DNA from 2 places in the Kitasatospora cinereorecta genome. Region 1 is predicted to be linked to the other one. Evidence: riboswitches for the same ligand, from Rfam matches in the RefSeq annotation. Region 1 holds a riboswitch; the other holds the start of a gene.

Region 1 (4,470 bases):
CTGCCCGCCACCGGTGAGCGCATCGCCGTGGTCGGCTGCGGAACGTCGTACTACATGGCACAGGCATACGCCTCGCTCCGCGAGGACTCCGGTCAGGGCGAGTCCGACGCCTTCGCCGCGTCGGAGTTCCCCTTCGGCCGCTCGTACGACCGGGTCGTGGCCCTGACCCGCTCGGGCACCACGACCGAGGTGCTCGACCTGCTGACCCGGCTGCGCGGCACCGCCCGCACGGTGGCGGTGACGGCGGACCCGCGGACCGCGGTGATGACGGCCGCCGACGAGGCGGTCGTGCTGGACTTCGCCGACGAACGGTCCGTGGTGCAGACGCGGTTCGCCACGACCGCACTCACCCTGTTCCGTGCCCATCTCGGGCTGCACACCGACGACGTCGTACGGGACGCGGAGGCGGCGCTGGCCGGGCCGCTGCCCGAAGGGCTGCTGGAATGCTCCCAGTTCAGCTTCCTGGGCCAGGGCTGGACGGTCGGACTCGCCAACGAGGCGGCGCTCAAGATGAAGGAGGCGTCCCTGTCCTGGACGGAGTCGTATCCGGCGATGGAATACCGCCACGGTCCCATCAGCATCGCCGCGGCTGGGACGGCGACCTGGATGTTCGGCCCCGCGCCGGAGGGCCTGGCGGAGCAGGTGCGGGCGACCGGCGCCCGCTGGGTGGAAAGCGGCCTGGACCCGCTGGCCGACCTGGTCCGGGTCCAGCGGCTGGCGATCGCCCGCGCGGCGGCCCGCGGCCTCGACCCGGACCTTCCCCGTCACCTCACCCGATCGGTGGTGCTCGACGGAGCCACCGCGGGCTGAGTCACGGCACGGCCGGGCGGGTGCCGGGCGGTTCGCCCGCCCGGCACACCGCTCCACGGACCGTGTCGCGGTCAGTCCTCTTCGAAGTAGGCGTCCAGCGCGGCGTCGAGCTCCGCCGTCCACTCCTTGAGGCTGCTCCGGGCCTCCGCCTCGACCTCGGCGTTGAACCACCGGCGGCTCGACACGTGCACCGTGACGGTGAACCGACGCCCGAAGCGGGCGGTCTTGACCTCGACCGCGCCGATCTCGCTCCAGTCGAACTCCGCCTCCTGGTCGTCCAGCGTGAACCGGACGCCGTCCCGGTCCACCCGGATGGATCCGCGCCGGTCGCTGACCTCGAAGACGGGCCCGTCGGCCTCGTCACCGTCCTCGCGCGAGGCCGGGGCGGCGGGCTCCTGCCCGGCGTCCCGCGGCGCCTGCGCCGCCTCGGCACCGGCGGGCACACCGGACGTCTCGGGCTCTTCCGGCACCTCCGACGCCTTCTCCGCTCCACCCTCCGTCCGCGCGGGGGCAGGGGCCGTCAGGCCGGGGATGTACGCCGGGTCCGTGCCCGCGGCGAACTCGGGCTTCGTGTTGGAATCTATACGCTGCTCCACGGCGGGCAGTATGGTCGACGAACCTGTACGTGACCAGTCGCCCTACGGCCGGGCACCGCGGCACTGCGGCGGAATCCACCGGAACGCGGCGGCGTCGCGCCGGCCCCGGCCGGCGGACATGCCCGGCGCACGGCAGGCACCCGCACGAGCGGCCGACCGGAGTTCCCCGTCGCTCACGCCACGACGATCACGAGCAACTCCCCCGCCCCCAGGCATGGTTGCCCCCGTCGGCACGGGCGGGGAAGCCGCGGTGCGGGGCCGCGGCCCGGGGAACACCGACACCCCCGCACCCGCGGCAGGCTCGTGCCGCATGCCGACCGATCGCCGCCGCCGCGCCGGACACGAACGACGGGTGGTGCGGGTTCTTCCGAACCCGCACCACCCGTCGTCGGTGCTCCGCTGTCACACGGCGGAGCCTCAGTAGGCGCCGAACACGTTGTCGATCGAGCCGTACCGGTCGGCGGCGTAGTTGCACGCGGCCGTAATGTTGGCGACCGGGTCGTAGCTGTCCATCGACGTACCGGGCACGTGGTAGGCCTGGAAGGTCGGGTCGATCACCTGCAGCAGGCCCTTGGACGGGATGCCCGCGGCGGCGTTCGAGTCCCAGTTGTTGATGGCCATCGGGTTGCCCGAGGACTCACGCATGATGTTGCGGTGGATGCCGTCGTAGCTGCCCGGGATGCCGTGCTCGGCCATGACCGCCAGCGACTCCTTGATCCAGCCGTCGAGGTCGTTCGTGTACGCGGCGGGAGCGGCGGCCGGCGCCGCCGCGGGCGCGCCCTGCGCGCCCTGCGCGGCGAGCGCGGTGCCGGTGCGGTCCGAGCGGTCGGCACGGTCGGCACTCCGCTCGGCGGAGGCGGACGCCTTGGATTCGGCCTTGTCCGCCGTTCCGGCCTTGTCCGCCGACTTGCTCTCGGCCTTCGCACCGATCGTCAGCTTCAGACCGGCGTGAATGAGGTCGGGGTTTCCACCGACGGCCTTTCGGTTGTCGGCGTACAGCGCCTTCCAGCCGCCTTCGACGGAATGCTCACGCGCGATCTTGGAAAGAGAATCGCCAATGATCACGGAATAGGTGACGGGCGCGGACTTCTGCGCGGCAATCGCCTTGCCGGATACGGCAGTCGACGTGGTCACCTTTTCGACGGCGACCGGCTGCGCCGGTGCGGCGAAGGCTCCGGTCGCGCCGATCACGGGAAGGGCGAGAGCGGCTCCGCCCGTGCTCACGGCGATGATGCCGCGGGTCAGCGAACTGGTCCTGAAACGACGGTGCTTACCCTTTGCGGGCATGGTGAATTCCTCTCCGCCGCCTGCGAAGTGAGCTGTCGGGTTCGGGCTGGAGATGCCCGGCCGCATGTGCATGCGACTTCACCCCGAGCCGCTCCGGGTACCGGATCGGCACTTACCTGGGTCCCCCGCTCCTGCCGTACGAGATGTGGTCGGGTTCCCGGACGGCGGCAGGATTCGGCGTTCCATCCGGAGTGAGGGTGACCGTAGGCGAGGAATAGCGAAAGGAACAAGCCCCGAATTCGTGATCACAATTCACTTGCAAGATCGATCCATCGGAATTCATGTAATCAACCCCACACCCACGATGCCAACCTTCTTGGCGCGCAAGGGAACCGGTCGACATGTCGATGCGTCCGGGACCCGCGGCAGTGACTCTGGTCACGAGGTCCGAAAAGGGCGATTTGCGACCACCTGAAACCACTCGGGTCGCACGAAATGGCCTTTTATGAATTACGGGATGAATTACTGATAACTCACTAAATCGGGCATACGGCTCATTGGTACGTTTCAGGGCATATCAGCGGCAGCCGCGTGGAATCGATCAGCGCATGACCCACAGCGCACGCCCTCACCCCACGAACCCGCGGATCACCGTCCTGCCCGTCCAGCCCGGCGATCCGCCGTTCCGCATCATGGAGATCGACGGAGAGATGGCCGGCCGGGCGACCTCGATGACGGACGTGCTGTTCATCGCGCGGGCTGCCGGCATCAGGGTCCATGACCTCGACGACCCGGCGGCGGTCCGGTGGGTGGGCGGCGGCAAGCTCACCTGGAGGCCGCACTGAGCCCGGCGCACACCGCACGGGGCGTCGCCCTGCCTGCGCGCCTCCCCGACCGTGCGTCCACGCCGCGCCACCACACGAGCATCGTGGCGCCGTCGCCTCAGCCGGCCGGAAGTTCGCCGGTCCAGGGGTCGAGGCCCGCCCTGCGTCGGGCCCGCTGGACGACCCGGCTCACGAACGCGTGCGACTGACGCCCCCTCATCCCGTCCACGCTGAGGGGGACGGACTCGAAGCTGCCGGCCAGCAGCCTCCGGAGGAACTCGGCCATCCCGAAGCGGTACACCGCGAAGGTCGGCACGGTGTGCCGGCCGCAGACCACCACGGGCCAGCGGTCGGGGTCCTCGTCCGTCGTCAGCCAGCAGAGGATGTCCGCCTCGGTGGTCGTACCCCAGGCGAGCAGCGCACCGGGATCGAGCACCAGATCCGTCCCCGCAGGATCGGCCCAGACCTCGTCGGCCTCCACCCGCCACACCTCGCGGACGGCACCGGTCCCGTCGGCCATGGCATCGGCCGGGCGGCACCCGTCCGGTGCGTCCGCGGGCAGCGGCCGGTGCACGACGATCACGTCGTCGACCGACCCTTCCCCGTAGGCCCTCATGAAAGCCTTGTAGTCGGCGGGGAAACAGGCCCCCCACCGTGCTTCCGCGACGGCCCAGTCGACCTGCTCGTCGGTGCCGTACGTCGTCGGCAGCAAGCGCTCCAGTGCCTCGATGGGCCGGGGGATCACCGGCCGCCTCCCCGTACGCGCACACCTCGTAACGCGCATCCGTGCCCCGGATTCCGGCCGCTCACGCTCCGTCCCCACACCAGCGACTCCCCGCCTGTCCCGTGGAAGGACCTGTTCCTCCCTCAGGCCCAGCGACCGGCGGGCCGCGAACATCACACCGGCCGGCCCGGAACACCCCCGCGGGCGGGGTGGGGCCGTGCTGGTGTCCGGGAAGAGTCGCCGGCGCCGGGCCTGCTCGGTGGCGCCGGTGCGGGATTCCGGGCGCCGC
Region 2 (4,470 bases), 250 kb from region 1:
CGAAGCTGGTCGCCGAGGGGCTCGAGGAGCTTCCGGAGACCGTCTGATCCAGCCGGCCCGTACCGGAACCCTTTCCACGGGTAAGCCGCGACACCCCTCGGGGGTCGCGGCTTTCCTGTTTCCGGAACGGGAAGGAGGAACACCCGGCAGACCGGAATCAGGGCAGCAAAAAGAAAGCCCTCCCGCAATTACCTTCCCTGTATACGGCGCAATTGTTAATGACGGACGCCCGCGGTGTTTACGGCGTGTTGCGAAGTCCTCACCCGGGACGCGTCCGCCGCGCGCCCCGGCCGGTCCGTGCGGCGCAGCAGCCGGTGCGCGGCCGTGGCGCGCTCGGCGTGCTGGGTGGCGAGCACCCGGGCCCGTTCCGCGTCGCCGCGCGCCACGGCGTCCACGAGGGCGCCGTGCTCGGCCCAGGAGTCGGCGGGGCGGGCCGGCTGCTCGACCGCGTACATCCAGGCGATCTTGTGCCGGAGCTGGGTGAGCAGCGCGATCAGCGCGGGACTGCCCGAAGCCTGGGCCAGCGTCTCGTGGAACCAGCCGCCGAGGGAGCGCAGGTCCTCCCCCTCACCCCTGCGCACCCGCTCCTGCCCCAGCCTGACCAGGCCTCGGAGCACCTTGAGGTGTGCCTCCGTACGGCGTTGAGCAGCACGTGCGGCGCCGAGGGGCTCCAGGAGCATCCGTATCTCCAGGAGGTCGGCGGCCTCCTGTTCCGTGGGCTCCGCGACGCATGCCCCCGCATGCCGACGGGTGACGACGAACCCCTCGGACTCCAGGGTGCGCAGTGCCTCGCGCACCGGGACACGGGAGACCCCGTAGCGACGCGCGAGCACCTCTTCGGTGAGGCGGCTGCCACGCTCGAAGACACCGGAGACGATGTCGTCACGGATTGCCGTGCATACCGAATGCGCGGGAATGCGCATGTCCGAACCTCCGCCTTAATCCCCGCGAAACGCGGCCGATCGACGCCTGTTCCGTGACTCTATTGCAATCAGCGTGAATTTCCGATGCCGGAGCGGAATCCATGCATATCTTCTGCCCGGAAAGCACTTCCGCGGAGCTTCGTCGCGCACCTTCCCCGGCGGCACGACGAAGGCCCCGGCGGGTCTTGGGTTCTAACGGCCCTCGCAACACCCGCGATCTGTGGGAGTTGCGAGGACCCCTTGAACCCAAGGGTGCCGGGGCCTTCGTCGACGGGACAGCCCGCGACAGGTCAGACCTGGACTCCGTGCGCGCGGAGGTAGGCGACGGGGTCCATGTCCGAGCCGTACTCCGGGGTGGTCCGCGCCTCGAAGTGCAGGTGCGGTCCGGTGGAGTTGCCGGTCGAGCCGGAGAGGCCTATCCGCTGGCCCGGGGTGACGCTCTGGCCGACCGAGACGCCGATCGAGGAGAGGTGGCCGTACTGGGTGTACGTGCCGTCCGTCATCCGGAGCACGACGTTGTTGCCGTAGGCCCCGCCCCAGCCCGCCTCGACGACCGTGCCGGCGCCGACCGCGACGACGGAACTGCCGGACGCGGCGCGGAAGTCCACGCCGGAGTGGCTGCCGGAGGACCAGAGGGCGCCGCCGGACTTGTAGCCGGTGGTCACCTGGGAGCCGGCGACCGGCAGGTGGAAGGAGTTCAGCCGGGCGCGCTCGGCTGCGCGGGCGGCGCGCGCCTCGGCCTCACGTGCTTCCTCGGCCCGGGCTTCCGCTCTGCGCTTCGCCTCGGCCTTCGCCTTCGCCTTCGCTTCGGCCTTGGCGGCGAGGTCGGCCTGATGCTGCTGTGCCTTCGCCTGGGCGGCGATCTGGTCGGCGAGGGTGGAGTCGATCGTGACGGCCTGGGTCAGGCCGGTGCCGCCTGCGGTGAGGGCCTCGGAGTCCGCGGCGAGGGCCGGGGAGGACACACCGCCGATGACGCCGGTGGTGGCCAGAGCCGCGATGCCGGCGACCTGGGCGCTCCTGCGCGTCAGGCGGCTCGGGGCACGGTGCTTCCCGGTGGCACGGGTGAACGCCATGGAGGGACTGATCCTTTCCTTCCTTCTCGCCTACCGGGTTAGCTGACGGGTTCGGAGCAGGAAGGTCTCCTACGGACGCATTCGCCCCGTGCGAGGGCGCAGGCGTCCGATTCACCCCAGGGACTTCGTGGGTCCCCGGCTCCCCAGGCTCGCGCCTGACGGGGACTCGGCGATGGCTGCCCGGCGCCGCGGACGCGGCATATGTCTGACGGACAGCCGGGCCGACGCTAGGCCGGACGACTTTCCGACGCCAAACGGATCAGGCCTTTTGTCATACATCCCACAGGACATAAAGCCGCATGTGCGGTTGACACGGACAAATGGGAGGACCCCGGCGAGAACGTACTCGCCGGGGTCCGCGTCGCTCCGGGCACGTCAGCCGTTGACGACCGTCACCTCTCCGATGCCCAGCGCCCTGACAGGCTCCGCGATCTGCGCGGCGTCCCCGACGAGGACGGTGACCAGACGGTCGACCGGGAAGGCGTTGACCACCGCGGCGGTGGCCTCCACCGTGCCGGTCTCGGCCAGGCGGGCGTACAGCTGGGCCTGGTAGTCGTCCGGGAGGTGCTGCTCGACCTGGTCGGCCAGGGTGCCCGCGACGGAGGCAGCCGTCTCGAACTTCAGCGGAGCCACGCCCACGAGGTTCTGCACCGCGGTCTCGCGCTCGGCGTCCGTGAGCCCTTCGGCCGCCAGCGTGCGCAGGACCTTCCACAGATCGTCCAGCGCGGGCCCGGTGGACTCCGTGTCCACGGAACCGCTGATGGCGAGCATCGCGGCACCGGTCGCCCCGGAGGCGGATCCGGGTGCGGTCGAGCGCAGCACCTGCCCGAAGGCACGGACCCCGTAGGTGTAGCCCTTCTCCTCGCGCAGCACGCGGTCCAGCCTGGAGGTGAGCGTGCCGCCCAGGCAGTACGTGCCGAGGACCTGGGCGGGCCACACGCTGTCGTGCCGGTCGGCGCCGATCCGGCCGATCAGCAGCTGGGTCTGCACGGCTCCGGGACGGTCGACGACGACCACACGGCCGGTGTCGTCCGCGGTGATCGCCGGTACCGGGCGGGACTCGGCGGCGTTGCCCGACCAGTCTCCGACGGTGTCGGCGAGCAGTGCGTCCAGGTCGACCCCGGTGAGGTCGCCGACGATCACGGCCGTCGCGGTGGACGGGCGGACATGCGCGTCGTAGAAGGCGCGCACGGCCGCGGCGTCGATCCGGCGCACCGTCTCCTCGGTCCCCTGGCGCGGGCGCGACATCCGCGCCGTTGCCGGGAAGAGCTCCTTGGAGAGCTGCTTGGCTGCGCGGCGGGCCGGATTGGCCTGCTCGTGCGGGATCTCGTCGAGACGGTTGCCGACCAGGCGCTCCACCTCGCTCTCCGAGAAGGCGGGCGCCCGCAGCGCCTCGGCGACCAGGCCGAGCGCCTTGGCCAGCCGGGATACCGGGACCTCCAGGGAGACGCGGACGCCGGGGTGGTCGGCGGACGCGTCCAGGGTGGCGCCGCAGCGCTCCAGCTCGGCGGCGAACTCCTCCGCGGAGCGCTTGTCCGTTCCCTCGGACAGCGCCCGCGCCATGATCGTGGCCACGCCGTCCAGGCCCTCGGGCTCGGCGTCCAGGGGCGCGTCCAGGAAGATCTCCACGGCGACGACCTGCTGGCCGGGGCGGTGGCAGCGCAGCACGGTCAGGCCGTTGGGCAGGGCGCCGCGCTCGGGTGCGGGGAAGGCCCAGGGCCTGGCCTCGCCTGCGGTCGGCTGCGGGTGGTACTCCATCGCTACTCCAGTCACGGCGGCGTCGGTCACTTGTCGGCCCCCTCGTGCGCGTCGGTGCCGTCCGTCTCGTCGGCCGGTTCGACCGGCTCGTAGACAAGGACGGCCCGGTTGTCGGGACGCAGATGCGCCTGGGCGGCCGCCTGGACCTCCTGGGCGGTGACGTCGAGAACCCGCTGCACCGCGGTCAGGGCGAGCTGCGGGTCGCCGAACAGGACGGCGTACCGGCACAGTTCGTCCGCGCGGCCCGCGACCGTGCCGAGCCGGTCCAGCCACTCCCGCTCCAACTGGGCCTGCGCCCGCTCCATTTCCTCGGGCGTGGGGCCCTCGGCGGCGAACCGGGCGAGCTCCTCGTCGACGGCCGCCTCGATCTGCGGCACCTCGACGCCGCCGGACGTCTTGACGTCCAGCCATCCCAGCGAGGGCGCCCCGGAGAGCCTGAGCAGCCCGAATCCCGCGGCCACCGCCGTACGGTCCCGGCGGACCAGGCGGTTGTGCAGCCGGGACGACTCGCCGCCGCCGAGCACGGTCAGCGCCAGGTCCGCGGCGTCACACTCCCGGGTGCCGTCGTGCGGCAGCCGGTACGCGGCCATCAGGGCACGCGCGGGGACCTCCTCGTGGACCACCTCGCGCAGCTGCTCGCCGATGGTGCCGGGCAGCGTCCCGTCTCGCGGCGGCTGCTTGCCGTCGTGGGAGGGGATGGAGCCGAAGTACTTCTC

What was found. A riboswitch is a leader RNA that binds a small molecule or an ion and turns the genes downstream of it on or off. The one in region 1 is predicted to bind cyclic di-AMP.
Region 2: linked by a shared signal. The riboswitch ahead of ACFPN0_RS25305 (M23 family metallopeptidase) and the one ahead of ACFPN0_RS26035 (transglycosylase SLT domain-containing protein) in region 1 are both predicted to bind cyclic di-AMP.

The regions. Positions count from the first base shown of each region.
Region 1 is NZ_JBHSJP010000001.1:5,739,117-5,743,586, reverse strand. It holds gene ACFPN0_RS26050 (SIS domain-containing protein) at 1-810, shown strand, start outside; gene ACFPN0_RS26045 (hypothetical protein) at 882-1,406, opposite strand; gene ACFPN0_RS26040 (hypothetical protein) at 1,449-1,583, opposite strand; gene ACFPN0_RS26035 (transglycosylase SLT domain-containing protein) at 1,824-2,693, opposite strand; cyclic di-AMP (ydaO/yuaA leader) riboswitch at 2,696-2,883, opposite strand; gene ACFPN0_RS26030 (hypothetical protein) at 3,242-3,478, shown strand; gene ACFPN0_RS26025 (SMI1/KNR4 family protein) at 3,576-4,202, opposite strand.
Region 2 is NZ_JBHSJP010000001.1:5,488,632-5,493,101, reverse strand. It holds gene ACFPN0_RS25315 (HPr family phosphocarrier protein) at 1-47, shown strand, start outside; gene ACFPN0_RS25310 (GntR family transcriptional regulator) at 216-923, opposite strand; gene ACFPN0_RS25305 (M23 family metallopeptidase) at 1,214-1,996, opposite strand; cyclic di-AMP (ydaO/yuaA leader) riboswitch at 2,010-2,178, opposite strand; gene ACFPN0_RS25300 (M16 family metallopeptidase) at 2,372-3,754, opposite strand; gene ACFPN0_RS25295 (M16 family metallopeptidase) at 3,781-4,470, opposite strand, start outside.